4 regions of the Aliirhizobium cellulosilyticum genome follow, and region 2 is predicted to be linked to each of the others. Evidence: predicted binding sites of a transcription regulator. Region 2 holds the regulator's gene; each other region holds the start of a gene.
The links. The regulator LexA, encoded in region 2, represses DNA repair genes until DNA is damaged. The targets are predictions, from matches to a motif close to TGTTCNNNNTGTGTTCNG.
Positions count from the first base shown of each region.

Region 1: the regulator LexA is predicted to act here: its motif matches at 2,279-2,296, upstream of GGE33_RS19605 (DNA polymerase IV).
Region 3: the regulator LexA is predicted to act here: its motif matches at 4,587-4,604, upstream of recA (recombinase RecA).
Region 4: the regulator LexA is predicted to act here: its motif matches at 2,163-2,180, upstream of GGE33_RS10675 (energy-coupling factor ABC transporter ATP-binding protein).

Region 1 is NZ_JACIGW010000005.1:48,334-55,801, reverse strand. Features, by position in the region: gene GGE33_RS19610 (L,D-transpeptidase family protein) at 1-850, opposite strand, end outside; gene GGE33_RS19605 (DNA polymerase IV) at 989-2,275, opposite strand; gene GGE33_RS19600 (hypothetical protein) at 2,393-3,034, opposite strand; gene GGE33_RS19595 (DUF3572 domain-containing protein) at 3,036-3,344, opposite strand; gene GGE33_RS19590 (response regulator) at 3,476-3,847, shown strand; gene GGE33_RS19585 (PleD family two-component system response regulator) at 3,864-5,234, shown strand; gene rpmG (50S ribosomal protein L33) at 5,979-6,146, opposite strand; gene GGE33_RS19575 (MFS transporter) at 6,237-7,421, opposite strand; gene GGE33_RS19570 (NUDIX hydrolase) at 7,432-7,468, opposite strand, start outside.
Region 2 is NZ_JACIGW010000001.1:1,209,149-1,216,616, forward strand. Features, by position in the region: gene GGE33_RS05660 (ComEC/Rec2 family competence protein) at 1-2,184, shown strand, start outside; gene lexA (transcriptional repressor LexA) at 2,165-2,878, opposite strand; gene GGE33_RS05670 (VOC family protein) at 3,077-3,949, shown strand; gene kdsA (3-deoxy-8-phosphooctulonate synthase) at 3,954-4,802, shown strand; gene eno (phosphopyruvate hydratase) at 4,922-6,196, shown strand; gene GGE33_RS05685 (FtsB family cell division protein) at 6,395-6,712, shown strand; gene pdhA (pyruvate dehydrogenase (acetyl-transferring) E1 component subunit alpha) at 6,905-7,468, shown strand, end outside.
Region 3 is NZ_JACIGW010000001.1:1,417,402-1,424,869, forward strand. Features, by position in the region: gene dksA (RNA polymerase-binding protein DksA) at 135-554, shown strand; gene GGE33_RS06670 (flagellar biosynthetic protein FliO) at 638-1,633, opposite strand; gene cckA (cell cycle histidine kinase CckA) at 1,885-4,494, shown strand; gene recA (recombinase RecA) at 4,732-5,820, shown strand; gene alaS (alanine--tRNA ligase) at 6,011-7,468, shown strand, end outside.
Region 4 is NZ_JACIGW010000002.1:363,319-370,786, reverse strand. Features, by position in the region: gene GGE33_RS10690 (thioesterase family protein) at 1-211, shown strand, start outside; gene GGE33_RS10685 (biotin transporter BioY) at 221-784, opposite strand; gene GGE33_RS10680 (energy-coupling factor transporter transmembrane component T family protein) at 815-1,420, opposite strand; gene GGE33_RS10675 (energy-coupling factor ABC transporter ATP-binding protein) at 1,420-2,106, opposite strand; gene GGE33_RS10670 (winged helix-turn-helix domain-containing protein) at 2,216-3,406, shown strand; gene glgB (1,4-alpha-glucan branching protein GlgB) at 3,410-5,617, opposite strand; gene treS (maltose alpha-D-glucosyltransferase) at 5,614-7,468, opposite strand, start outside.

The DNA of each region.
Region 1 (7,468 bases), on a different contig from region 2:
GCGGCTCTTTTTCTCCGGCCGAATGATAGAGCGCAGCAAGAAAATCCTTGCTGATCATCGTGCCGCTGGCCGGAAGACCCTTCCACCGCTTATAGGCGGCGATCGCATCACGGGTCATCGGCCCTGCAATCCCGTCGGCAACACCAGCGTCGAAGCCGAGATCCGTCAGATGGGTTTGTATATCGAGCATGGTTTCGCGTGCGCCACGACGATGAATGAGTATGCGCAGCGGCGCTGGATCTTCCGGAACAACGGCCTGCAAGGAACCGGTCGACATAGGATCGGTGTCGGCCATTGCCACATCGTAGGATCCGTCGGCGGCCTTTTTCATCGCGGTCGGTCGCAGATCGGCATTCGGAAACAGCGGTTCCGATGGCAGACGCTTCAACGGCATGAAGAGGTTGGCGTTTTCGATTTTCACCGGCTTCACCGGTGCATCGGCGATCACCACATGCACGCCGCGTTCCGTCATGTCGTAGATCGCCTTGGCGGTCCCGGTCGGAATGCGAACGCAGCCATGCGATGCCGGATAGTTCGGCACATTGCCTTCGTGAAGTGCGATACCGGACCAAGTGAGGCGCTGCATGAAGGGCATGGGAGCGTTCGAATAGATATTCGATTCATGGTATTTGCGCTTCTCCAGAATCGAGAAGATTCCGCTCGGCGTCGTGTGTCCGGCTTTTCCGGTAGAGACCTTCGTGGTCGTTACGACCTTTTCGCCGTCATAGACCGTCATCGACTGCTGGTCTTTCGATACGATGATCTGGAGCGTTGCGGTGTCGGCAAAAGCAGACTGAGAAAGGATGGTCCCGGACAGGAGTCCGAGGCTGAACAAAACGCCACGCAACATGAAGACCTCTTACGCATTACAATGGTCGGCAATTTAGCGTGTTAAACTTAATCAAAATTTTCTGAAAAGTGGCAGGATCGTGTCAATTCATCACGTTCCTGCGATTTCGAAATGAATTCCCGACACGCTTCTTATGGCTCAACGACGCTTGTCGCCAAACGTGTAACCAGTCTCGACAGCCGCCTTGCCGAACTTGTCACGCAGCTTGTCCATTGCCGCTTCAGCCGCCGCCCGCCGCCCTGCCTGTTGATCGACGAGATCTGGCGGGTCCGCCAGTGCCGGACCGCAAAGATCGGTTACCCCGATCCCGAGCAGGCGGAATTTCGTGCCGTCCGTTTCCTTCTCCATCAGCGAAAGGCCGGTGCGGAAGATGCGGTCGGCAAGCTGTGTCGGGTCTTCCAGCCGCCTGTTGCGTGTCCGGCTCTTGAAGTCGGCCGTTTTCATCTTGAGCACAACCGTATGACCGGCGATCTCGTGCTTCTTCAAGCGTGCGGACACTTTTTCCGAAAGGCGTCGCAGGACAGGCACGAGGTCATCATGCCGGGAAATGTCTTCGAAGAATGTCGTTTCGGCCGAAACGCTCTTTGCCGCATCATTCAAATGCACTTCGCGCTCGTCCATCCCGCGGGAAAGCCTGTAGAGACGCTGGCCCATCGAGCCGTAGCGGCGCATCAGGTCGCCTTCCTCCATCTGCTGCAGCTGGCTGATCGTGCGGATGCCATCGGCCTCCAGCGTGGCGCTGAACGCCTTGCCGACCCCCCAGATGGTGGTGACAGGACGAGGAGCTAGGAAATCCTTCGCTTCTGCCTCGCCGATGACGGAAAAACCACGCGGTTTCTGCAGGTCGGAAGCGACCTTGGCGAGGAACTTGCAATAGGAAAGCCCGATTGAAATCGAAATTCCGAGTTCGCTCTCAATGCGCTTTGCGAATTTGGCAAGGATGCGTGCCGGCGGATCGCGATGCAGCCGTTCGGTTCCCGCAAGTTCGAGAAACGCCTCATCGATCGAAAGCGGTTGAACGAGGGGCGTAAGCTCCATCATCAGCTGCCGCACCTGACGGCCAACGCCTACATATTTTTCCATATCGGGGCGTATGACGACAGCGTTGGGGCAGAGTTCCAGCGCCTTGAACATCGGCATTGCCGATCTGACGCCGCTGATGCGGGCAATGTAGCAGGCGGTGGATACGACACCGCGCTTGCCGCCGCCGATAATCACCGGCTTGTCGGCAAGCTCCGGATTGTCGCGTTTTTCGATCGTCGCATAAAAAGCGTCGCAGTCGATATGCGCCAGCGTCAGATCGTAAAGCTCACGATGATAGACAAGCCGGGGCGATCCGCATTTGCGGCAACGGCGCGTCTCCGCCTTCTGCTCGGCAAGGCAGTCGCGACAGAAACCCAAAATTATGTCGGCCGAAGAGGTCATGTCAGGAACAAAGATTGAACATCGGCACGATAAGCCGCAATCGATTGGCACTCAAGAGGATGAGGCAAGTCTGCAATGGTTTGTTGCCGGTGGACGCCCGCTTTGCTCGGTTACGAATTAACGGCCTATATGCGCGCGAATGAGATCTCCGGCCTGCGCCCAATCAAGCGCCCTTGTAATGCCGTCATCCGGCTTCGGTGCCAGAAGATGCAGCGGGGAATCCGGCATCATGTGCAGGACAAGGCAGTTGTCGACATGGTCGCGCACCGAATGAAGATTGTGCGCCATGTCGTCGATGAAGACTGAGGGCAGGGCGCGTTCGCCATGGATGCGTCGCATTACCGGTCCCTTCGGTTCTTCCGTTGCGACAAGCGGAAAGTCGAAGCCGAGCCGGTCGAGCAGGCGTCGTCGTGGCTCGCTGTAGCGGGGCGGCATCGCGGTAAGGAACATCACGTCGGCATCGGCGCCAAGCGCATTCAGCGTATCGAGCGCGAGATCGAAAGGTGTCTGCCACTCTTCCTGTTGCTCGAAGAACGAACCGATCAACTGTTTGACCGCCATGTCCTCGACCGCGACATCCGTGCCGACAGTAACGATATTGCCGGTGAGCCTGAATGAACGCGGCAGCAGTTCCAGCCCATCCTTTTTCAGGTAGTGTTCAAACGGGGCAAAGAATTGCAGCACCACGTCATCCACGTCGCAGACGATCAGCGGCCTGTCTTTCAGGCTGATATGGGACAGGTCGAGGATTTCGCTCATCTCAGAAGTCTCCGGGACCAATATAGGGACCGGAATAATGATGATGCGCGGCAATGACAGTCTCTGGCTTGGTCCCTGTGGCTTCGCAGAATGCCAACAATGTCGGTTCATGGCCCATCACGAAGTCGATCATGCCGGCTAGGAAGCCGGGATCTGATATGGCTGACCGTATCTGATCAGGTGACACGCCGGACAGCGCAAGAAAACGCTGCATCATGTCCGGTTCGCCGGCCATCCAGCCAAGCACCGCGGCAGCCGTCTCTTCAGCGTTGACGCGTCTGGCGTCCTGTTCGGTCGTTTTCGGCGGCATTGTTCGGGAGTTACCTCTTCTCAACCAAATGGCCCTAGTCTTGGCGAAACTGAGCTCAGTGGAATCAACCATTTTGGAGCTTATATACCGAACATACGCTTTTGAAGGCGCGATTTGAGGAATGGATCGCAATGCCCAAACGGGTCATGATTGTTGAAGACAACGAGCTGAACATGAAGCTCTTCCGCGATCTGATTGAGGCGTCGGGCTATGAAACAATCCAGACCCGAAACGGCATGGAAGCGCTCGATCTCGCCCGCAAGCATCGTCCCGATCTTATCCTGATGGATATCCAGCTCCCCGAAGTTTCCGGTCTGGAAGTCACTAAGTGGCTAAAGGAAGACGACGAACTTCATGTCATCCCGGTCATCGCCGTAACTGCCTTCGCCATGAAGGGGGACGAGGAACGCATTCGCCAGGGTGGATGCGAAGCCTATGTTTCCAAGCCGATCTCGGTGCCGAAATTCATAGAAACAATCAAGACTTACCTCGGCGACGCATGATGCGGGGAGCACGGGCATGACAGCGCGGATACTGGTGGTCGATGACATTTCGGCCAATGTGAAGCTTCTCGAAGCGCGTCTGCTGGCTGAATATTTCGACGTGCTGACGGCCGATGACGGCTACAAGGCACTGGCGATCTGCGAAAGCACCCCACTGGATTTGATACTGCTCGACATCATGATGCCCGGCATCGATGGTTTCGAAGTATGCGAGCGTCTGAAGGCCAATCCCAAGACGGCTCATATTCCCGTCGTCATGGTGACTGCCCTCGACCAGCCCTCCGACCGTGTACGCGGGCTGAAAGCCGGTGCCGACGATTTCCTCACCAAGCCCGTCAATGACGTCCAGCTGATCTCCCGCGTTCGCAGCCTCGTGCGCCTGAAGGCTCTGAGCGACGAGTTACGAATTCGGGCCGACACGGCCCATAGCCTCGTTATCGAGGATATACTCAGGGGCGCAGACGGCCGCGACGATATCGGCCAGATTTTGCTTGTCGACGGTCGCGCAAGCTCGCAGGAGCGCATTACCAAGGCGCTGAAGCCGGTTTGCAACGTCGTCGCGATGTCTGATCCACAGGCCGCTATCTTCGAAGCCGCGGAAAACAGTTTCGATCTTGTCATCGTCAATGCCAATTTCGACGACTACGATCCCCTGCGCCTATGCTCTCAGCTACGTTCACTGGAACGGACGCGCTTCCTGCCGATTCTGCTGGCGGCCGAAGCCGGTGCCGAGGACATGATCGTTCGCGCGCTCGATCTCGGCGTCAACGACTACATCGTTCGTCCGATCGACCCGAATGAATTGCTGGCGCGTACGCTCACCCAAATCAAGCGGAAGCGTTACAACGATCGCCTGCGGATGAGCGTGAAGCACACGATCGAGCTCGCCGTCACGGATGCCCTGACGGGTTTGAATAATCGTCGATATCTCGACAATCATCTGAAGATACTCTTCAACCGAGCCGCGGCTCGTTCGCGCCCTCTGTCGATCTGCCTCATGGATATCGATCGGTTCAAATCAGTGAACGATACATACGGCCACGACGCTGGCGACGACGTGCTGCACGAGTTCGCCTCCCGGATTCGCTCGACAGTTCGAGGAGCAGATCTTGCCTGCCGGTACGGGGGTGAAGAATTTGTTGTTGTCATGCCGGACACGGATGCAACAGCATCGGCTGCTGTCGCAGAGCGTCTGCGCGCCATCATCGAGAAGACGCCGTTCGTACTCAAAAATGCCGGAACCGCAATCGAGCTGACGGCATCTTTCGGCCTCTCCTGCAGCACCGGAGATGCCGACACGCCGGAGCAATTGCTGAAGCAGGCCGATCAGGCGCTTTATAAGGCCAAAGCTGACGGACGAAACCGCGTCGTTGCAAATGCAGCTTGATCACGAATCGGCGACAGAAATGACAGTCGTTTCGTAAGCGGTTGATCTCGTTCAATGGTTCCGTGCCGTGGTGGCGATTTACAGACGGAATAAATCACAGTTTTGTGGCGATCTGGAAATTCTTGAGCCTAGTGAGCCGGTGCAAAATGCCGCACGCAGTTTCACTGTTTCCAATGGGTTGAAATCCCCGGATGAAATTTGGTGAAAAGCATATCCGAGTTTAGTTGTTTGTAATTCGGTAGGCGGTTGGGCCAGAATGTCATTTTCCTTCGGAATTAATTCCGTGGCGGTTGTAGCCTCCAAGAAAACAACCCGCCTTCAGGTTGGTTTTACTTCACTGCTATTGACGAGCGTTAAGTGGTTGGACGCCGTGAGGCGCAAATTTTAACCAACAGCGAATCCATTTTTTCCTCCCAGTTAAGAATCTATTGATTTTCTTTTTCCTTTGCGCAATTTTGAACCTAACGACAAATATGTGCCATATGCGGCACTGCCATACCCCATGATGCTCAGGTCCGCCGCATCTCCTGGGTCGTGGGGTCGGTCGACCGGCAGGCATGCCAATGCGGTTCCTCGTGCCGTTATTGCAGGCTGGTCGACCCCCAAATTCAAAACGCCGCTTCCTGATGGGATGCGGCGTTTTTTCGTTTCGGCTTAAGTCGCGCTATTCGGCAGATCAGCAGGTAAAAGAAAAGGCGCCTGACCTTGCGGTCGGCGCCTTGTTCAAACCCTAAAGATCAAGTCTTACTTGATCTTGGTTTCCTTGAATTCAACGTGCTTCTTGGCAACCGGGTCGTACTTGGTCTTGGTCATCTTGTCCGTGAACGTACGGCTGTTCTTCGTCGTGACGTAGAAGAAACCGGTGTCAGCCGTCGACAGCAGCTTGATCTTGATGGTCGTAGCTTTCGCCATGGTTGTTCTGCCTCTAGAAAATAGGAAGTCGCGAGCGCAGCGTGCGCCCCGGCTAAATCTGGCGCGAAATTACAAATCGCGCGCCAAAAGTCAACTCTGTTTTGAATGGAAAAGCGTACGACACAGGGCAATCAGCACGTAAAAGCCGAAGAATGCGGCCAGTGCCCAGGCATAACCGTCGTTTCCGACGACATCCATGGCGGCCCCGATGCCCTGCGGACCGACCACGGTGCCGACCGCATAACAGAAAATGAAGGCTGCATTGGCCGCTGCAAGATCCGCTCCGCTGAGTCGCGCACCCAGATGCGCTAAGCCCACCGTATAGAGACCGGAGACGCAACCGCCCCAGAAAAACAGCACGACAGCCATGAGTAGCCAGTTGTGGATGAGCATGGGCAGGGCGAGCGAGCCCAATACACCGAGGACAGCCATTGCGGCGAGCAGCGGGCGGCGGTCTTTCAGTTTGTCGGAATAGAGACCGAGCGGGATCTGGAATGCCATGTTTCCGATGCCCATCACGGTCAGAAGCACGGCTGCCTGAGATTCCTGCAATTGTTCGCGTAGTGCATAGATAGGGAACAGCGAAAGCCCGCCGGCCGAAACCGCGCCGAAGGCGAACACGGCGGCGGTCGCCGTCGGCACGAGGAAGATGTAGTGGAAGAAATGGCGATCCGGCTTGGTGTCGAGGACCGGGCTCTCGTGCCGTGCAATAAAGATCGGGATCAGCGCCAGTAGGATGATGATGGCGCCCACCAGGAAGGGAAGGATGCCGTCGCTACCAAGCGCGGAGAAGAGCAGGGGGCCGACTGCAAAGCCGACGGCGAGCACGGTGGCATAGATGCCGAGCACAAGACCGCGGCGACGCGGCGGGGCCGCCTCGTTGATCCAGAATTCCGACAGGATGAATAGCGTGGTCGTCGCGCCGTGGAAGGCGAAACGCAGCGGGAACCACATCCAGAAGGATTGTGCGTAATAGAAGCCGAGCCCGCTTATCGAAGCGACGACAACGGCAAACATCATCGTACGCGCCACACCATAGTCATGCGCTAGCTTTGTCGTGACTGGAGCCGCAAGCATCGAGGCGACGCCGGCCATGGCCGCGTTGAGGCCGATCAGCGTCGAGGGGATGCCGCGTTTTTCAAGAATTATCGAAAGAAGTGGGAGTCCGAGCCCGATCGCAATGCCGACCGCGCTGATGGCCGCAATGGCGGCAACGAGGGACGGCCAGTGGATTTTCTCGACATGCCCGTTTTCGTCGGTCGCAGGCTGCGGCATTCATTCTTCCTTACAGTCGTGTCTGGACGAAGCGCCCGCGACGCATC
Region 2 (7,468 bases):
TTTTTCACATTTGCGTGTCTGGGCTTTTGTGGCATGGCGCTGGCCGAGATCGAAGCGTGGCGGCAATCGACGGTCATTCTCGATTCACCGGTAACAACGGATGTCATGGGCGTTGTCGAGCGTAGTGAGGCTGCCGGTCCCGGGCGACTGCGTTATATCGTGGCTGTGCGACAGACAGCAAACCCCATTCTTCGGCGCCCGCCTGTCCGGGTTTCGCTGCTGGCAAGGGCGCAGCATCAGCCGTTTGACAACGGGGCAGCTATTTCCGGACGCGCAAGGCTGTCACCGCCTTCCGGGCCGGCCTTGCCCGGTCTGCACGACTTTGCCTTCTCGGCATATTTCGATGGCATTGGTGCGGTGGGGTATTTCTATAGCGCTCCGCAGCAGGCTGGAGGGTCGGATGTGGCGACCGGCTGGCCACAGCTCGCCTTACGCTGGCTCTTCGATCTGCGCAGGCAGATCGGCAATCGTATTCGCGAGATTGCGCCGGGTGATGCCGGTGCCTTCGCCGCCGCCATTGTCACCGATGAGAGACGGGCAATTTCCGAAGATACAGTCGAGGCGCTACGGGTCTCCGGCCTCGCTCACATCGTTGCCATTTCCGGATTGAATATGGCGCTTGCCGCCGGGATTTTCTTCGTGGGATTGCGTAGCGTCTTTGCTCTTTTCCCTGGCCTCGCACAGGCCCTGCCAATCAAGAAGATTGCCGCCGGCGGGGCGCTTGCAATGGTTACGGCCTATTATCTGGTATCGGGCTTCGGTGTATCCGCCCAGCGCGCCTATATCATGATGGCGGTGATACTTGTTGCCGTGCTTTTGGACCGGCCCTCGATAAGTTTGCGAAATGTAGCCTTGTCTGCGCTGATCATCCTCATCTGGACGCCTTCGGAAATTCTGGGGCCAAGTTTCCAGATGTCGTTTGCTGCCACGGTTGCGCTCGTGGCCGGTTATGCGGCCTGGTCGCGACGCCCTGAAACGGAAGAGCGGGAGCGATTTCCCATCCGTCATCCTCTGGTGACATTGGCTGCCGTTGGCTGGCGCTTTATCGCCGGCATTATCGCGACATCGCTGATTGGTAGTCTTGCGACGACGATGTTTTCCGTCGAGCATTTCCATCGCGTCGCCACCTATGGGCTTGCCGCGAACCTGGCTGCCATGCCGATCATCAGCTTCCTGGTGATGCCGGCCGGGCTTGCTGCGATGTTGTTGATGCCCTTCGGCCTCGATGCTCCCTTCATCGGGATCATGGCCTGGAGCCTCGAATGGGTCATCTTGATCGCGAAGCATGTAGCGGGATGGGGCGGGGACATTGTCGTCGGAGAACAGCACCCCTGGTTTTTGCCGCTTGGGGTCTGCGGTTTTCTGCTACTGACGCTCCTCAGGACACGGCTTCGCTATTCGGGCTTACCTTTCCTGTTTACCGCTGCGGCCCTGTTCTGGGTGGGGGTGCAACACGCCCAATCAAGTCTTCTCATCGCTGAAGATGGGAACCTCGTTGCTTATCGAGATGCAGAACGTGCTGCCGCCAACAGGAAACGTCCCTCCGAGTTCGTCTATGGGCAGTGGATGTATGCGCGACAGCTTCCAGTGCTGGCTATGCCGGAGATGTTGGAAAGTGAAATTCTAAAAAATATGCCGGGTTCTTCCAGTGAAAGACTTCCGGAACACGTTCTGATCGAAGCGCAGCGACTGATGAAGGAGGCAGGGAGTGTCAGATTCTCATGTCAGCTCAAGGCCTGGTGCGCATTCATGTCACCGGAAGGTGTTTTGGTCGTTGTTGTTGATGATGGCCGTTATGCCGGAGCGGCTTGCGACGTTGCCGGCCTTGTTATCGCGCCGCGTGCGCGTTTCCATTCCTGTCGGTCTGGTACCCCGATGCTGAGCGGCGCCAGCCTGCGCAAGACAGGGTCAATTGAAATCGATCTTTCCGGGGCGGCGGCAGCCGGAAAATGGAGTGTCACGACAGCAATGGCTGGCACGGTTCGCCCATGGACCATTCATCGCCAATACGACTGGCGACGCAATCTCTATGACCCGTATCTGCCGGAATGGATTTCCAAACCAAAATCGAGTGGCCGTCTTGAGGCGCAGTTTGCTGTCTCAGATCAAGCAGGAACGGATTATCGATCAGAAGCGCCAACTGATGTTGGCAACAATTCCGGTGTCAGTGATAACGGCGAATGAGGCCGACGAGCCTGCCCTGGACCTTGACCCGATCCGGTGGAAAAATTCGTGTCTCGTAAGCCGGGTTTGCCGCTTCCAGCGCAATCGAGCCACCCTTGCGGCGGAAGCGCTTGAGTGTGGCCTCTTCATCATCCACGAGTGCAACGACGATATCGCCCGGATTGGCGGTGTTGCCGTTGCGAATGATGACGGTGTCGCCATCCAGAATTCCGGCCTCGATCATCGAGTCGCCCTTGACTTCAAGCGCATAATGCTCGCCGGATCCCAACATCTCTACGGGGACGGAAATGTCGTGGGTATTATTCTGAATTGCCGAGATCGGTACGCCGGCGGCGATGCGGCCCATGACCGGCACGCTTGCAGACGCGCTGTCATTGGCGGAGACAGGCGGGGCAGCAGGCGTCGCCGGCTTCTTGCCAAGGCTTCCCTCGATCACGCTCGGTGAAAAACCGCGTTTCGGCTGCAGCGTGGGAACATAGGCTTCGGGAAGCTTGATGACCTCGAGTGCGCGCGCTCTGTTGGGGAGACGGCGAATGAAACCGCGCTCTTCAAGTGCCGTGATGAGCCGATGGATGCCCGACTTCGACGCAAGGTCGAGAGCGTCCTTCATTTCATCGAAAGACGGAGGTACGCCCGACTCCTTCATCCGTTCGTGAATGAACAAAAGCAGTTCCTGTTGCTTGCGAGTCAGCATGTGAGGCGCACCTTCAGATTTGAAACAAATGCAGAACGAACACTATATGTTCCATATGTGTTCCGCAAGTCCTTAAATTTTCGTGACAATATAATCAGTTTCTTGGATGCCGAATGACGTTCTCAGTCGGAATCTACTTGCGCTCCCCGGCGGTCTGCCCAATCTACGCCTAGCGGATCAGAAGTCTGGGGGACATGTGTGACTGCTAGGAATATCGATCATCTCGTTTTGCCTGTTGGAAATCTCGGCAAGGCACGCGAGCGGCTGTCGTCTTTGGGTTTCACTGTCGCGCCTGACGGCGTGCATCCCTTCGGTACGGCCAATGCCTGTGTTTTTTTTGAAGACGGTACCTATCTGGAGCCACTGGCTGTTGCGGACAGGCGCAAGGCGGGGGCTCATGCCAAGAAAGGCAATGTCTTTGTCGAGCGCGATCTGGCTTATCGCGGTCGCCGCGGACGTGAAGGCTTGTCGGCCATCGTGGTCTCCAGTGAAGACGCGTCGAACGATCATCGGCATTATGTCGCGGCCGGAATTTCCGGCGGTGAGCCCCTCGAATTCGGCAGAGCTGTAAAGTCTCCGGACGGTGACGAGGTCGAAGCTCGTTTCCAGCTTGCTTTTGCCGCGATGGATGGTGCGGCTGATTTCTTTACTTTCTCCTGCCAGCGGCTGGTATCTTTCCCTCAGGATATGGCTGAATTGCGTATCCATGCCAATTCGGTTGCCGGTTTGAAGGAAGTCATTTTGGCAAGTGATGATCCGCATGCTTCGGTTGCCTTTTTTGACAATGTGCTGCGAGCGCCGGGTATCGAAGTTGAAGGTGGACTGGTGTTCCAGGCTGAAACGGGAGCCGTGCGCGTTCTCAGGCGCGAGCAAATTGCGCATGACTTCGGTCTTCCTATCGAAGGGGTGGCAGCCGGGTTGGTAGGGGAGGCCGTGATCTTTCGCAGTCTTGATCTGGCCGTGACAGAGATCATCCTTGCTGCTAATGACGTCGCATTCATTCGCCGGGATGGTCGCGTTCTCGTGTCGCCGTCGCCCGGCCAAGGCGTTTTGTTCGGCTTCGAGGAATAGTAGAATGGCAGTCTCCCCCAATTCAGAAGTTTCGGTCGGCGAAGGCGACAAAAAGGTCGTATTCTCCAATGCAGGCCGGCTTTCGCTGATCGCGGGGCCTTGCCAGATGGAAAGCCGTGATCATGCCTTCATGATCGCCGGCACGATGAGCGAGCTCTGCGGCAAGCTCGGCATCGGGCTGGTCTACAAGTCCTCCTTTGACAAGGCCAACCGTACGTCGATCTCCGGCAAGCGCGGCATCGGACTTGAAAATGCGATGGAGATTTTTGCCGACCTGAAGAAGGAATTCGGCTTCCCGGTCCTGAGCGACATCCATACGGAAGAGCAGTGCGGGCTTGTTGCGCCAACCGTCGACATCCTGCAGATCCCGGCCTTTCTGTCGCGTCAGACCGATCTTCTGGTCGCAGCCGCCAAGACCGGCCGGGCGATCAACGTCAAGAAAGGCCAGTTCCTGGCCCCCTGGGACATGAAGAACGTCCAGGCGAAATTTACCGAGAGCGGTAATCCTAACGTGATGCTGTGCGAACGCGGCGCCTCCTTCGGTTACAACACGCTCGTCTCCGACATGCGTTCGTTGCCGATCATGGCTTCGCTCGGATCGCCGGTGATCTTTGACGCCACGCACTCGGTGCAGCAGCCGGGCGGGCAGGGTGGCTCCAGCGGTGGCCAGCGCGAATTCGTTGAAACGCTGGCGCGTGCGGCCGTCGCAGTGGGTATTGCCGGTGTATTCATCGAAACCCATGAAGATCCGGACAACGCCCCGTCGGATGGTCCGAACATGGTGCATCTGAAAGACATGCCTCGGCTTCTGGAAAAGCTGATGGCTTTCGATGCGGTGGCCAAGGCTGCCTGAACTTCAAAAAAGCGCTTGAGCGTTGTCAAAGCGCAGAAAGCGCCAACACTGTAATTGGCGTGTCATTGAACGTGATACATTTTCAATGACTGCATGGACTTAACTCTGAGGAGAGACCCTTGACTGCTATTACCGATATTATCGCTCGCGAGATCCTCGATAGCCGTGGCAACCCGACCGTCGAAGTTGACGTCTATCTGGAAGACGGCTCGATGGGCCGCGCCGCTGTTCCGTCGGGCGCATCGACGGGTGCCCACGAAGCTGTCGAATTGCGCGATGGCGGCAAGCGCTTTGGCGGCAAGGGTGTCGAGAAGGCCGTTGAAGCGGTCAATACGGAAATCTTCGATGCCATCGGCGGTTTCGATGCCGAAAGCCAGATCCATATCGACAAGACGATGATCGCGCTCGACGGCACGCCGAACAAGTCGCGTCTCGGCGCAAACGCCATTCTCGGCGTGTCGCTGGCCGTTGCCAAGGCTGCCGCCGAATCGGCTGGCCTGCCGCTTTACCGTTATGTCGGCGGCGCTGGCGCACATGTTCTGCCGGTTCCGATGATGAACATCATCAATGGCGGCGCACATGCCGACAACCCGATCGATTTCCAGGAATTCATGATCATGCCGGTCGGCGCCGAAACGCTGAAGGATGCCGTGCGGGTTGGTTCGGAAATCTTCCACGTCCTGAAGAAGGAACTGGGCGCACAGGGTCATAACACCAACGTTGGTGACGAAGGCGGCTTTGCGCCGGGTCTGAAGAGTGCGCCGGAAGCCCTTGATTTCATCGTCAAGTCGATCGAAAAGGCCGGCTACAAGCCGGGTGAAGACGTATTCCTCGGCCTCGATTGCGCCTCGACCGAATTCTTCAAGGATGGCAATTACGTTCTAGAAGGTGAAGGCCGCACGCTGGAATCGGCTGCCATGGCTGAATACCTGGCCGAACTTGCTGGCAAGTATCCGATCATCTCGATCGAAGACGGCATGGCCGAAGACGACTGGGAAGGCTGGAAGATCCTGACCGACAAGATCGGCTCCAAGGTTCAGCTGGTCGGCGACGATCTGTTCGTCACCAATTCCGCCCGCCTGCGCGACGGTATCAAGATGGGCGTTGCCAACTCCATCCTGGTCAAGGTCAACCAGATCGGCTCGCTGACGGAAACGCTCGATGCCGTCGAGACTGCCCACAAGGCTGCATACACCGCCGTCATGTCGCACCGCTCGGGTGAAACGGAAGATTCGACGATTGCCGATCTCGCCGTTGCCACCAATTGCGGTCAGATCAAGACCGGTTCGCTTTCGCGTTCGGACCGTCTGGCCAAGTACAATCAGCTGATCCGTATCGAGGAAATGCTCGGCCCGCAGGCCGTTTATGCAGGCCGCTCGATCCTGAAGGGCTAAGGAATGGTCGGCCGGAAGGCCGCTCTCCTGAAGGCAGAATGACATTCGAAAAGCCCGCGTCCTCGACGCGGGCTTTTTCATATCTGCGCTGCAGCGCGGCAAACGAAACGAATGCTTAAGCAAGTTCTGCGATTTTCAGATCCTATCCTGGGACGATGAATCGCTCCCGCCGCGTAAGCTCAAGGTTTAAGAACAGGCATGTGGACAAGACATCACAAACAAAGAAAGTTTGGCCGTTTCATCCTGCCTGCAATCACCGTCGCGTTTCTTTCCTATTTCGGCTATCATTCTATCCACGGTGATCTTGGTCTTATCGCGACCGAGGAGTTCGAGAAGCAGCGCATCGCGCGTAGCAGCGAGCTTGCGGCGCTCACCTCCAAGCGCGAAGCATTGGAGCGTCAGGTCCATCTGATGAGTGATGGCTCACTCGATAAAGACATGCTTGATGAAATTGCGCGTTATCAATTAAATGTATCCCGCTCGGACGAAATAGTCATATTTAACAATTATTTCTGAGTTAACCTAATTTCGGTTAACTTGATTTTCGTGATTTATTTCAGTGGCTTATGCGGAATGAGAGCCATGCAAATATGTCATTGCTGGGGCGCGCTTTCTTCCCTATGTTAGCTGCAGAAACCGGAGTGGGTTGCGGCGTGCATGTGCTCGTCTCGATGCCGCTCTTTCAATGCAGCACATAGGGAGGGATCGATGGCGCAAACCAAATCCGCGTCTGCATCCGGCCGCAAGCCAGCGGCAAAATCTGCCAGCAAAACAGCCTCGAAGGAATTTACCGGCAAGAATACGCCGGAATTCGGCAAGGACGACGATCTGCACGCGTATCGAGAGATGCTGCTGATCCGTCGCTTCGAAGAGAAGGCCGGCCAGCTCTATGGCATGGGCTTCATCGGCGGTTTCTGCCATCTCTATATCGGCCAGGAAGCTGTCGTCGTCGGCATGCAGATGGCGCAGCAGGAAGGCGATCAGGTCATCACCGCCTATCGCGACCACGGCCACATGCTTGCTTGCGGCATGAGCCCGCGTGGCGTCATGGCCGAGCTTACCGGTCGTCGCGGTGGCTTGTCCAAGGGCAAGGGCGGCTCGATGCACATGTTCTCCAAGGAGAAGCATTTCTACGGCGGTCACGGTATCGTCGGTGCGCAGGTGTCGCTCGGCACCGGTCTCGCCTTCGCCAATGCCTATCGCAACAATGACAGCGTATCTGTTGCCTATTTCGGCGATGGCGCTGCCAACCAGGGTCAGGTCTACGAGAGC
Region 3 (7,468 bases), 210 kb from region 2:
AAAGCATAAAAATTAGTCACTTAGCCGAATTTTGTGACAAATTTAAAACTGCTGCAAATCTGGGCGAAAGGCTTGAATGAGGACTGGTTAATGGAGTATAGGGGCCTCATGAGATGTTCTTCAGGAGAATCGCGTTGAGTGAGAAGATCGATCTTAGTAACTATGTGCTCTCGGAAAACGAAGAGTTCATGAATGCAAATCAGAAGGCATACTTCAGGGCCAAACTGATCGCATGGAAGAATGACATCCTCAGAGAGGCGCGAGAAACGCTCGGGCACTTGGCTGAGGAGAGTGCAAACCATCCGGACCTCGCAGACCGCGCTTCATCGGAAACGGACCGTGCAATCGAATTGCGCGCTCGTGACCGGCAGCGCAAGCTTATATCCAAGATCGATGCCGCCATGCAGCGTATCGATGATGGGACTTATGGCTATTGCGAAGAAACCGGCGAACCGATCGGCCTGAAGCGACTGGACGCCCGTCCCATCGCAACGTTGTCGATCGAGGCGCAGGAGCGTCACGAGCGACGTGAAAAGGTCTATCGCGACGAATAATGTTCGCCGGGTCAGTATAGAAAACAAAAAAGGCACGTTTTGACGTGCCTTTTTTGTTTGCATCTTACTGTTCGTGAGCGCCGTTACTTTTCGCGGCTGGCGGACATTTCACCGAATATGCGGGCAACCTCGCTTTGCAGCGACGGCTCGTCCCGCGAGACGTTGCCGGGCGCAGCGACGACCGGCACGGCGATGGCCGAGCCTGCTGGCTGCGACGGGCGATTTGACCGATTGGCGAGGGATGGTTCGCGGGCAGCCATGTTCTGCGCCATTTCCTCTTCAAGAATTTTCTCGAAATCGCTTCCGAGGCCTGTGGGCTTCGCAACAGCAGCCGGGGCGGGCTGAGATATCGCCTGTACTGCAGGTGCCGAAGCGGATGCTGGCGGATTGCGATCGACAAATACGCGCTCGCGCTGACTGTCAAGAAAACGGGCGGCATCGTCGAGCGACGGCTGCGCGGACGCCTTTGGTTCCACGCGCGGCTCAGAAGGCAAATTGTCAATGCGAGCCGGATTGACGGTTGGAGTTGCCGCAACTGGCTCCAGGCGCTGCGCCGGAATGGTGTTTGCCGCGACAGTGGCGGCAGGTTGCGGCGGTGATACTGCGCCTCGGTTTTCTCGCGAGTGAATATTGGTGTCACGCGCGTTGATCATTTCCACCCTTTGAGCGGAGGCCGGGACCGGTCGTCTTGCCGGCTCGGCTGCGGATGGTCTTGCGGTGGCGGACACAGGGATGGCTGACCGTGGAGCAGGCTGCACTTCCTGTTCCGAAGGTTCGGCGCTTTGGCTTGAACTGACAATCCGGCTTTCGATGACCACGTCGGTCGGTCCACCGATCATGATCAGATGTTCGACATCGTCACGTCTGACAAGAACCAGCCGACGTCGCGCATCGACGGCGGCTGCGTCGAGCACCTGCAATCGCGGTTGACGGTTGCGCCCGCCACGCACGAAAGGCGATGGCCCCCGGCGTCCGCGCACTATCCACAGAATTCCGACGAGGCAGACAAGGGCCAAACCTACGCCAATGACCGCCACGAGGAGGTTGCGACCGTATTCGCCCCACAGTTCTGCGACCATTTATGTAACTCCTTATGCGATCTATGCTTCTGACACAGACGATTTTTTGCCCCGCGAGGCAAGTGTCGGGCCTGCCCGTCAACGCTAAAATGTGTCTCATTCGCATCTCACATAGGGCAGGGTGCTGCGCTGTCCCGCCTTTTGTGGCTTTCAGGAGCTTTTTGCTTCATCTTCAAATTGCTAAGAGAGAATCGCAAGCGCCACGGGGTGCATTTGTGACGCCGGTGCATGCATCGGAGCAAGAGGTATCGATGACCAGTTCGCCGAAAGCCGGCAACGACGAAGCGCCATTGGTTGATCGCGGCAGCCGCGGTGGTACGGCTGTCAGGATCGTGCTTCTGGCGATGGTGCTTCTGGGAGTCGCCATCGCGTTTATCGTGTTTCAGCGGGCGCTGGATAACGAGGTCGTTCTCGGCATTCTGGGCATCCTGGCGATGGTGGGAATCTTCTTCATCGTTTCGTCACTGATCGGCCTTGTCGAGGTCATGCCGCAGTCGCGCTCCGATGAACTGGCCCGCAGCTTTCTGGCCAGTCATCCCGATGGAATTGTCGTGACCGATGCCAAGGGGCGGATTGTTTATGCCAACGCCGCCTATGGGCGGATGACTGGTGCTTCGGGCAGCCACAACGTCCAATCGCTGGAAACCCTGCTGTCGAAAACGCGCGAATCGACCGAAGCTCTTTATCGCCTGACGGCCGCCCTTCGCGAAGGGCGGGAGGGACACGAGGAATTTCGCTTGTTGCAGCCGCTCGGCCGGCTGACTGGCAACGGTTCGGATGCGCACTGGTATCGCCTCAAGGCCCGTCTGCTCGGCACGGGCGGTCGTAACGCGCTCGACATATGGGAAATAACCGACATCACCTCGGAGCGGGACGATCAGGAGCGCTTCTTCCGCGAATTGCAGAATGCGATCGACTATCTCGATCACGCGCCTGTAGGGTTCTTCTCTGCCGGCAGGAAGGGCGAGATCTTCTATCTGAACGCGACGCTTGCCGAGTGGCTTGGGCTGGACCTGACCAAGTTCACGCCGCAATCCATGAGGATTTCGGATCTGGTTGCAGGTGAGGGTATGGCTCTCATCCAATCCGTGCAGGCAGCGCCCGGGCTGAAGCGCACGGAAACACTGGAACTCGACCTTCGCCGCGCAAACGGTCAGAGTCTTCCGGCGAAACTGGTTCACAATGTCAGCGCCATGCGCGATGGAGCGCCGGGCGAAAGCCGCACTGTCGTTCTGATGCGGGCGAAAGGCACGGAAACCGACCAGTCCGCCTCCGCCATGCGATTTACCCGGTTTTTCAACAACACGCCGATGGCGATCGCCTCGGTGGACGGGAATGGCAAGATACTGCGCATCAATGCGCCGTTCCTGAGGCTTTTCGCCGGCGTCGTGTCTCGCGACGACGTTGATGCCGGTGCCGCAGAACTGGAGCGCATCGTCCACGAGAGCGCCCGGGAAACATTGATGGAGGCGCTTGCCGCTGCCAAGGACAGGCAGGGCGATATCTTGCCGCTCGAATCGCGGCATCCGGGTGACGAAAACCGCTATGTGCGCTTTTACGTCAATGCGGTGATCGACGAAAGCGACGAGGCACCCGAGGAAGTGGCGATCGTCTATGCTGTCGAGACGACCGAGCAGAAGGCGCTCGAAACACAGATGGCGCAGACACAGAAGCTGAATGCGGTCGGCACGCTGGCGGGTGGTATCGCGCACGATTTCAACAATGTGCTGACGGCGATCCTGCTGTCTTCCGATCACCTCCTGTTGCAGGCGCGGCCTTCCGATGCCAGCTTTGCCGATCTGATGGAGATCAAGCGCAACGCCAACAGGGCGGCCGTGCTGGTGCGCCAGCTGCTGGCCTTCTCGCGCAAGCAGACGATGCGCCCGGCTGTGCTCAACCTGACCGATGTGGTGGGCGACCTGCGCATGCTGGTCGATCGCCTGATTTCCGGCACCAATGTCAAACTGGAGGTCGACTATGGTCGGGATCTCTGGCCGGTGCGCACGGACCTCTCGCAGTTCGAGCAGGTACTGATCAATCTCTGCGTCAACGCGCGCGATGCGATGCCCAGCGGCGGCACCATTCTGATCAAAACTCGCAACGTGACGGCCAGCGATGCCGCAAGCTTCCAGCAGGCTGATCTGCCGTCCGAAGATTTCGTCATGATCGAGGTCTCCGACAGCGGCACGGGTATTGCGCCGGAAATCATGGACAAGATCTTCGAACCGTTCTTCACCACCAAGGAAGTGGGCAAGGGAACAGGCCTCGGCCTGGCGATGGTCTATGGCATCGTCAAGCAGTCCGGCGGCTATATCTATCCGGAATCGGAGATGGGCAAAGGAACGAGCTTCCGTATGTTCCTGCCACGCCATATCCCTGAAGTTCAGCAGGTCTCTCATGCGCCGGCCGCTATCGCAGGGGTGACTGATAATGTTGTGAAGGCCGAGACGACCGCAGCAGCCACCGCCGAGCATGTGGATTTGACGGGAAAATCTGCCGTCGTTCTTCTTGTAGAAGATGAGGAAGCAGTCCGTCGCGGCGGCAAGCGCATGCTGGAGACACGTGGCTACACTGTCCACGAGGCCGGCTCAGGCACTGAAGCGCTCGACATCATGGAAGAGCTTGAAGGCAAGGTGGATATCGTGGTGTCCGACGTCGTGATGCCCGAGATGGACGGCCCGACGCTGCTCGGCGAATTGCGCAAGACCTATCCCGACCTGAAGTTCATCTTCGTATCTGGATATGCGGAAGACGCCTTTGCCCGCAACCTGCCAGCGGATGCGAAATTCGGCTTTCTGCCGAAGCCGTTTTCGCTCAAGCAACTGGCTGTCGCCGTGCGCGAGATGCTTGATTCGGAATAGTGCCCAACGGTCTTTCCGAGAGCGGATCGACCTTGGTATCCGGTTGCCGAAGCTGTTGATTCCAATCGATATTTCCACAGCCGGAGGATGGCGTGAACATTAATGGAACAAAGGTGAAATAATGTTTTTGTTGCAGGCACTTGGGCGGGGCTTGCAAAATGAGAACAAAATGAGTACGAATATCCCATCGGCTGCTTCATTGCTTGCGCGGCGGCAATAACCTAAAGGTGGGATCTCATGGCACAGAACACATTGCGGCTCGTAGAGGAAAAAGGCGTGGACAAGAGTAAGGCGCTCGAAGCAGCACTCTCGCAGATTGAACGATCCTTCGGCAAAGGCTCGATCATGAAGCTCGGTTCGAACGAAAATATCGTCGAGATCGAGACGGTTTCTACCGGCTCTCTCAGCCTCGATATTGCGCTCGGCATTGGCGGCCTCCCCAAGGGCCGTATCATCGAAATTTACGGCCCGGAAAGTTCGGGTAAGACGACACTCGCGCTGCAGACGATTGCAGAAGCCCAGAAGAAGGGCGGCATCTGCGCCTTCGTCGATGCTGAACACGCGCTTGATCCGGTCTATGCCCGCAAGCTCGGTGTCGACCTGCAGAACCTCCTGATTTCGCAGCCGGATACCGGTGAGCAGGCTTTGGAAATCACCGACACACTGGTTCGTTCCGGCGCTGTCGATGTTCTGGTCGTTGACTCGGTTGCGGCGCTGACGCCGCGCGCCGAAATCGAAGGCGAGATGGGGGACAGCCTGCCGGGTCTTCAGGCTCGTCTGATGAGCCAGGCGCTGCGCAAGCTGACCGCGTCGATCTCCAAGTCGAACACGATGGTGATCTTCATCAACCAGATCCGTATGAAGATCGGCGTGATGTTTGGTTCGCCGGAAACGACGACCGGCGGTAACGCCCTGAAATTCTACGCCTCTGTTCGTCTCGATATCCGTCGTATCGGCCAGGTGAAGGAGCGCGAGGAAGTCGTGGGCAACCAGACCCGCGTCAAGGTCGTCAAGAACAAGATGGCGCCTCCCTTCAAGCAGGTCGAGTTCGACATTATGTATGGCGAAGGTGTTTCGAAGACCGGCGAACTTGTCGATCTTGGAGTCAAGGCCGGTATTGTCGAGAAGTCGGGCGCCTGGTTCTCCTATAACAGCCAGCGTCTCGGCCAGGGGCGCGAAAACGCCAAAACCTTCCTGCGCGAAAATCCGGAACTTGCGCGCGAGATCGAAACTTCGCTGCGCCAGAATGCCGGCCTGATCGCAGATCGTTTCCTGCAGAACGGTGGTCCGGACGCCAATGACGGTGACGGATCCGCCGATGACTGATTTGATTGGGTGAGGGGCATTCCGCCGCAGGCAGGACACCTCTTCTGTTTACCTGATGTCACTTTTTACCGGCCGCCATCGCAAGATGTGCGGCCGGTTTTCTGTTCGGCTGGACAGTCGCTTATGTGGACGATACAAGCCTTTTGACTTCAAATACTGGTACCGCATCGGCGGTTGAAAAGGGCGTAGCATGAGCGGCGTGAATGACATCCGGTCGACCTTCCTCGACTACTTTAAGAAGAACGGCCACGAGGTTGTGGATTCGAGCCCGCTCGTTCCGCGCAACGACCCGACGCTGATGTTCACCAATGCCGGCATGGTGCAGTTCAAGAACGTCTTCACCGGTCTTGAAAAGCGGCCTTATTCCACCGCGACCACCTCACAGAAATGCGTGCGCGCCGGCGGCAAGCACAACGACCTCGACAATGTCGGTTATACCGCCCGCCACCTGACCTTCTTCGAAATGCTCGGCAACTTCTCCTTCGGCGACTATTTCAAGGAGAATGCGATCGAGCTTGCCTGGAAGCTCGTCACCGAAGGTTTTGACCTGCCGAAGAACCGGCTGTTGGTAACCGTCTATTCCGAGGACGAGGAAGCTGCGACCCTGTGGAAGAAGATCGCCGGTTTCTCCGACGACAAGATCATCCGCATCCCGACCTCCGACAATTTCTGGCAGATGGGCGATACCGGTCCCTGCGGTCCGTGCTCGGAAATCTTCATCGACCAGGGCGAAAACGTCTGGGGCGGTCCTCCCGGTTCGCCGGAAGAGGATGGCGATCGTTTCCTTGAATTCTGGAACCTCGTTTTCATGCAGTTCGAGCAGACCGCACCGGGCGAGCGCTCGTTGTTGCCGCGTCCGTCGATCGATACCGGCATGGGCCTCGAGCGTATGGCCTGCGTGCTGCAGGGCAAGCAAAGCGTTTTCGACACTGACCTGTTCCGCACCCTGATCGGCACGATCGAGGATGTCATGGGCGTCAAGGCGGAAGGTAGCGCCAGCCACCGCGTCATCGCCGATCATCTTCGCTCTTCAGCCTTCCTGATTGCCGATGGTGTCCTGCCGTCGAATGAAGGTCGCGGTTACGTCCTTCGCCGCATTATGCGCCGCGCCATGCGTCACGCCCAGCTTCTGGGTGCGAAGGAGCCGGTCATGTACAAGCTCTTGCCGACGCTCATCCAGGAAATGGGACGCGCCTATCCGGAGCTGGTTCGTGCCGAGGCGCTCACGTCCGAAACGCTGAAGCTGGAAGAAACCCGCTTCCGCAAGACGCTGGAGCGCGGCCTTACGCTCCTTTCCGATGCGACGACCGATCTCGATAAGGGCGACATGCTCGACGGCGAGACCGCTTTCAAGCTTTACGACACCTACGGCTTCCCGCTCGATCTGACACAGGACGCATTGCGCGCCCGCGAAATCGGCGTCGATATCGCCGGCTTTACCGATGCAATGGAGCGCCAAAAGGCGGAAGCCCGGTCGCACTGGGCAGGCTCCGGCGACAAGGCGACCGAAACGATCTGGTTCGAGCTGAAGGAAAAGCACGGTGCTACCGAATTCCTCGGTTACGACACCGAGAAGGCCGAAGGTGTAATCCAGGCGATCGTCAGGGACGGCAAGGCGGTTGATACCGCTGCTGCCGGCGAAGACGTC
Region 4 (7,468 bases), on a different contig from region 2:
TGTGCCGCTTGCCGTCGGAGATATCGTCCACACCCATGTCGGTGTCAGCAAGATCGGCGGAAAATCGGCAGGTTTCCTTGTGCGCATGACCCGTGGCGAAGAAGCTGTCGCCGAAGTCGAGATTGTCTGGGTCGCAACAGACGGGAAGGGTGGCAGCCCGGTCGCGCTTCCGGAAGACCTGCGCGACTGGCTTTATTCGTTTCTCGATTGAGCCTTATGCTCAGGCCCTCTGGGGCAGGAGCGGGTAGCCGACCATGACGGCGCGGCCGGCAAGGGCTGCGATCACGGCTTTCAGGACATCGCCCGGAATAAAGGCGAGCGAACCCATGAATGCCTTTGAGAAGCCGAGGCCGGTGATCAGCGCCAGATAGCTGATGCCGCAGACGTAAAGAACGATCACACCGCCGAACAGCGCCGCGACGAAGAAATTGACCGTTTGCACGAAGCCGGCCTGGCTGTGGCTGACGAGAAGCTGCGACAGGTAGCCGGTGGTGAGGACGGCGAAGACCCAGCCGATCAGATAACCGGTGGTCGGCGCCATGAACACGGCAAGGCCGCCACGGCCGCCGGAAAGAACCGGAAGCCCGATCGCGGCAAGCACCAGCACAAGCAGCACCGAAATCGTGCCGCGCTTGGCGCCGAGCACGACGCCTGCCAGCATCACGCCGAGCGACTGGGCGGTGATCGGAACCGGAATGAAGCCGAGCATGATCGGCGGAACGAGGCCGAGAGCCACGATGATGGCGGCAAAGAGCGCTGAAAGAACGAGGTCGCGGGTTGCCATGGTTTGGAGTTCCTTGAGACTGACAATCCGTCACTTCTGACTGCGGATGCCGCGGGCGTCAATGGCAGCGGCAATCTCGTCCGCGCTTTGGAGCGTTGTGATGATCAGCGGAACGATGAGCGACACCGGGCGCGGCTTCAACCCGCGGGCGTAATGCGCATCCCGGATCACCTCGTAGCGGCTGAGGATTTCCGGCACGAAACGGATGACCAGGCCGATCGAAAGCCCGACATCCCGCGCTTTCAGAATGCCCAGCCGCTCCAACGGCATCGCAGCCCTGGTGATCACGTCGATGAAATCGCCGGTCGTCGTCGTTGCGGTGACAAGGCTGGCGAAAAGCGCCAGCGCCGCCAGCCGGAAAAACGCGGTCAGTCCTTCGGCCGTGCCGTTGAAAGTCGCCGTAAACAGCGCAACGACGACAACGATCAGTGCAAACGGGCGCATGCGGCGCCAGATCTCCGCGGTGCTGATTCTCAGCAGCGCGTGGCCGGCAAGGCCTGCAAATGCCGCACCCGCGAGAAATCCTGCATTGTTGATCATGAAGAGGATCAGGCTGATGATGGCCAGCGCCGCCAGTTTCACAGCCGCCGGAAGCCGGTGCAGAACGCTGTCGCCATTGATATGCAGCGAGCGCATCAGGCTGTCGCTCCGTGCATCGCTCGGTACTCGCCGATGACTTCGGCAGGTCCACCGTCTGCCGCGATCCGTCCTTCATGAACGAGCAGCACCCGGTCCAGACCGGCCACGAGATCGAGATCGTGGCTGATGACGATCACGTCTTCCGGCAGTGTGTGAATCGTCTTTTCCACCAGGTTGCGGTTCTTCAGGTCGAGCTGGTTGGTCGGCTCGTCCATCACCAGAATTTTTGGTTCGGTGACGAGCACCGAGGCCAGCGCTGCAAGTTGCAACTCTCCGCCGGAAAGCTCGTGCGCGCGCCGGTCTCCGAGATGTCTTATACCGAAACGGTCGAGTATGGCATCGACCGCCGCCGTCACCTCCGGCTTCGGCAGTTTGCGTGACTTGAGGCCGAGCGCGATATCTTCGCGCAGCAGCGGCAGAATGATCTGGTTCTGCGGGTTCTGGAAAATGAATCCGCTTTGTCCGCGCGCTTCGTCTTCGTTTGTCACCGTATCGAAACCGTTGACCGTGACCCGGCCGGACGATGGCTTGACCAGCCCGTTGATCATCCGCGCAAGCGTGGTCTTGCCGGAGCCGTTCAGCCCGATAATGCCGACCCGCCGCCCGCTTATCGTCAGGTCGAGCGGATGGATGACGGTGCGGCCCTCGAAGCGAACCTCGACCTTTTCAAAGTGGATATCCAAACCTGATCCTCAAAATCCTCCCGCGTCTATAAACCGCCATCGGCAACAAAGGAATTCGGAACAAAAAAAGAACATTGCAAAGGTTGCATGAAGCCCATAGTCTCCCGCCATGGCTATTTTGATCAACAACGAGCAGGCAAGGCGGATCTTTCTGGAACGGCAGCAGCTTTGCGCTCCGCCCGGTCGCGCGCTGGCCAAGGCCGATCTCCTGCAACTGATCGACGATCTCGGCTTCGTCCAAGTGGATAGTATCGCCACCGTCGAGCGCGCCCATCACATGATCCTGTTTTCCCGTAACCAGACCTATCGACGGGAGCATCTGACCGCGCTTCTCGAAAAGGACGGCGAGCTTTTCGAGCACTGGACCCACGACGCCTCGATCATTCCGGCGCGGCTTTTCCGTTACTGGAAACATCGCTTTCGTCGCCGTGAACCTATCCTCGCAGAGCGCTGGCGCAAATGGCATGGCGAGGGCTTCGATTCCGCTTTCGACGACACATTCCGACATATCGCCGAAAACGGGGCCATCATGTCCCGCGATATGAAGATGGAGGACCACAAGTCCGGCGGCTGGTGGAATTGGCATCCGAACAAGACGGCGCTCGAATATTACTGGCACACCGGCAAGCTGGCGATCGCAGGGCGGGTCAACTTTCAAAAGGTCTATGATCTCACCGAACGCGTCATCGCCACTCATCATCACGAACCCGAAGTCGATCATCAGGAATTCGTCGACTGGGCCTGCCGCAGCGCGATGAAAAAGCTCGGTTTTGCCACATCCGGAGAACTCGCCGCCTTCTGGGATATCGTCACGCCGGAAGAAGCAAAAGCCTGGGTGGCAAGCCATCGCGACGAACTGACCGAAGTGGTGATCGAAGCAGCCGACGGCAGCCGTCCGCGGGCCTCCTTTGCGCTTCTCGGTTTTCCCGATCATCTCGGCGACATTCCCGATCCGCCGGCGCGCATCCGGGTGCTGAGCCCGTTCGATCCGCTGCTGCGCAACCGCGACCGCGCCGAGCGCCTGTTCAATTTCGTCTACCGTATCGAGGTTTTCGTGCCCGAGCCGAAACGGCAATACGGTTATTACGTTTTCCCGCTTCTGGAAGGCGACCGGATGATCGGCCGCATCGACATGAAGGCGGACCGCAAGGCGGGCGTGCTCGACGTCAAGCGCCTATGGCTCGAAAAGGGCGTGCGGGCATCGGCCGGACGACTGGAAAAGCTTGATGCGGAGCTGCAGCGGGTGGGCAGGTTTGCCGGTGTCGAAAAGGTTTTCTATCAGCCCGGTTGGCGAGGATAGTGATTACCTCAGCCACCTCAGAAACACCGTCGAAAGTGGCGGGAGGTCAAGCGCGATCGAGTATGGCTTGTCGTGCTGCGGGGAGCGTTGTCCCCAGGCATCCATCTGGCCGAAATTCGAGCCGCCATAGATTGCTGCATCGGTGTTGAGGACCACCTCCCAGCGGCCGTCTTCCGGCACGCCGACACGGTAGCCGTAGCGCGGCACTGGCGTCATGTTCGACATGACCAGCATATGTGATGAACGGTCCTGTGATGAGCGAAGCATGCCATATACGGAGTTTTCCGCGTCATCCGCCACGGCCCATTCAAATCCCTCGGGATGCACGTCGCTGAACTGCAGCGCCGGCTCGGTCGCATAAAGCCGGTTGAGGTCGCGGATGAGGAACTGGATACCGGCATGCTCCGGCCGGTCGAGGAGATCCCAGACGACCGAGGCGTCATGGTCCCATTCGCTTTCCTGACCTATCTCGCAGCCCATGAAAAGCAGCTTCTTGCCTGGATGTCCCCACATGAAGCCGTAATAGGCGCGCAGGTTGGCAAGCTTCTGCCACCGGTCGCCTGGCATCTTGCCAAGCATCGAGCCTTTGCCATGTACCACTTCGTCATGGGAAATCGGCAGCATGAAACGCTCGGAATAGGCATAGATCATCCCGAAGGTCATGCCGCCATGTTCATACTTGCGGTAGACCGGGTCGTCCGAGACATAATGCAGTGTGTCGTGCATCCACCCCATGTTCCACTTGAAATCGAAGCCCAGCCCGCCGTCTTCCGGTTTCTTGGTCACGCCAGGCCATGCGGTGGATTCTTCCGCAACGGTAAAGGCGTGTGGGCAGCGCTCGTGGATGATGCTGTTCAGATGTTTGAAGAACTCGACGGATTCAAGGTTCTCTCGCCCGCCATATTGGTTTGGGACCCATTCACCCTCGTTGCGGCTATAGTCGCGGTAAAGCATCGAGGCGACTGCATCGACGCGCAATGCATCGACATGGAAATGCTCAAGCCATTCGAGCGCCGAGGCGATCAGGAACCCTTTCACTTCGTTGCGGCCAAGATTGTAGATCAGCGTGTTCCAGTCCTTGTGAAAGCCCTCGCGAGGATCGGAATGTTCATAAAGCGCGGTCCCGTCGAAACGGGCAAGACCCCAGACATCGGTCGGGAAATGCGCCGGCACCCAGTCGAGAATGACGCCGATGCCGGCCTGATGGCAGCGGTCGACGAAATAGGCGAAGTCCTCGGGCGTGCCATGACGCCCGGTCGGTGCGAACAGGCCAAGCGGCTGGTAACCCCATGAACCGCCGAACGGATGCTCCATGATCGGCAGCATCTCGATATGGGTGAAGCCGAGGGATTGCGCATAGGGAATAAGTCGCTGGCTGAGCTCTACCCAGTCCAGCGAGCGGTTGCCCTCTTCGGAAATCCGCACCCAGGAACCGAGATGCACTTCATAGACAGACATCGCGCCGTCGCGGCTGCGATCCTGTGCCTGCCGTTCCATCCAGTCCGCATCATGCCAGCGAAACGGTCGCGACGATGCGACGATAGATGCGGTTGATGGGGCCGCTTCCGATGACCGCGCCACCGGGTCGGCGCGTTGCGGCGAGAGGTGGCCGTGGCTGTCGAGCAGCTCGAACTTGTAGCGCTCGCCATGCGTCAGCCGCGGAATGAGCAGTTCCCATATCCCCGCTTGCGGGCGAAGCCGCATCGGGTTGCGCCGTCCGTCCCAGGCGTTGAAATCACCGACGACGGAAACCCGCTGCGCATTCGGCGCCCAGACGGAAAAGCGTACGCCTGAAACGCCGTCGATCTCCATCGGGATGGCCCCGAGCGTGCGGCCGAGTTCGTAATGGGTGCCCTGGCTGATCAGATGCAGATCCAGTTCGCCGAGCAGCGGTGAAAATGAATAAGGGTCTTCGGTCTCCTGAACCGCGTCCGGCCATTCGATCCGCAGACGGTAGGGTGCCGGCCCGCCGACAAGACCAGCGAAAATGCCGACGTCATGGATCGGTTCGAGCTCTGCCATCACCCGTCCGGTATCGCTTTCGATAACCGACACAGACAGTGCGCCGGGCAACAGTGTCCTGACGACGGTGAGATCACCATATTGATGCTGCCCGAGCATGGAGAACGGATCTCCGTGACGCCCTTCGGCAAGTGCCTGCAGTCCTTCCTGCACCATGCCGGTCATCAGCTCTGCGCGTTCATATCTCATCTGTCAGTCTCCAATAGTCGTGAGGCGATCGCCGAAAAACCGGCAAGCGGAAGGGGCAGCCAGTGCGGTCGGCTGCGAACCTCATAGGCCACTTCGTAAGCGGCCTTTTCCAAAAGGAAGAGATCGAGTACCCGGTCTCGATTTTCGTTGGATTGCACAAGCGCATCGGATTTTTCGACTGCGGTGAAATAGGCGCTCAGGAATGCCGGTTCGGCCAGTTCGATGAAGCGGGTGATCAGCTGGCGGTGGCGGATATCGTCTACCTCGCTCACAACTTCGCGGTCCATGTCTGCCGCAGCGGCGAGATAGCTGAGTGAACGTAAGAGTCCTGCCACGTCGCGCAGCGGATTGGTTTTTGCCCTTCGCTCGCCAAGCGTCTTGGTCGGCTCGCCCTCGAAGTCGATAATATAGGCATCGCTTTCGGCAACCAGGATCTGGCCGAGATGGAAATCACCGTGGTGGCGCGTCTTCAACGTGCCGCCGGTCGCTTCCGTCAGACGGCTTGCAAGTGCTGTAAGTTCGTCACGGCGGGCGATCAGCGACCGCGCGATCTCGGCCATCTCGCCCTCCAGTCCCGGCAGGGTGCCCTCCAGAATGGCAAGGCTCTGGCCGATCTGTTCGGCCACTGCACGGCGGGCTGCGGCGACGTCGTCCTTCGTGCCCCATTCCGGCTTGAAGGCTTCGTCATCGGTATTTTCCGCCAGCGCCACATGCAGCTCGCCAAGCCGTGTTCCTATTGTCGCGGCGAAATCCACCAGCGGTTTGAAATGTTCGTCGGCGGTTTCGTTCTCCAGTCCGGTGACGACGATCTCGTCGATCGAGCGGCGCAGATTTCCGAGCATCCAGTTCCACGCATCACCCTGGTTGCGGATTGCCTTCTGTACAATGATCAGCGTGTGACGCGTGCCGTCGGGCCCTGTGCGGGCGACTTCGCCGAGAAGCTGCGCCGTGTTCCGGTACCCCACCTTGGTGAGGTGCCGCGTCATCTCCACCTCCGGATGGATCCCCGGAAAGATATGGCGGATAAGCTTGACCATCGCCAGATCGCCGACGATCAGTGAACTATTGGACTGTTCGGCTGAAAGCCAATGCACCGGCAGCTCGTCGCTGATCTCCAGTTTATCAAGATGATCGGTGCCGATGAATTCAAGGGCCCCGGTGCGACCGGTAATCACGGCACGCTCCGACAGGCCGCGCAGGATAGCGCGTGCAAAACTTTCATGCGCAAAGCCATCGGTCAGGAAGCCGACCCGACGCCCTTGTCTCAACCGCGCCATGGCAAGCTGCTGGGCAAGTGCGGTCGGAAAACTGTCGTCCCAGGATACTGCCAGCGGCAGGAGATAGTTGTCCATGCGGCCGGCGATATCGGCTTCCAGTTCGCCGAGAAGGATGTTGTTGGCAAAGGGAAGCGGCGTTGCCGAGATGAGCGCCGCGTGGTTCAGGATCTCACCCTTCGCGCCGAACCAGCGCCGCATCGTGAGATATCCCGGCAGCACCTCGTTCGACATCGTGTCCACCAGCTTGGGCTGGTCGACCAGTTCCTGCAGGTCGCGGCGCACCACCATGGTCACCATATCCTGCACCTGTTCCGGCGGCGCCTTGCGCCAGCTCGGCCCATCGGATTCGGGCGACAGCTGGAACCAGAAAAAACCATAGGGCGGAAGCGTCAGCAGATAGGTCAATTGCCCGATCGGCGGGAAGGGTGACATGCCGGTGAGCTCGATCGGCACCGAGCCCTCGAACTGCGCCAGATCCAGCTCCACGGCTTGGGGCAGTCGCGAAAGATTGGCGACGCAGAGGATCGTCTCGCCGTCATGCTCACGCAGATAGGCCATGATCTTGCGGTTGCCC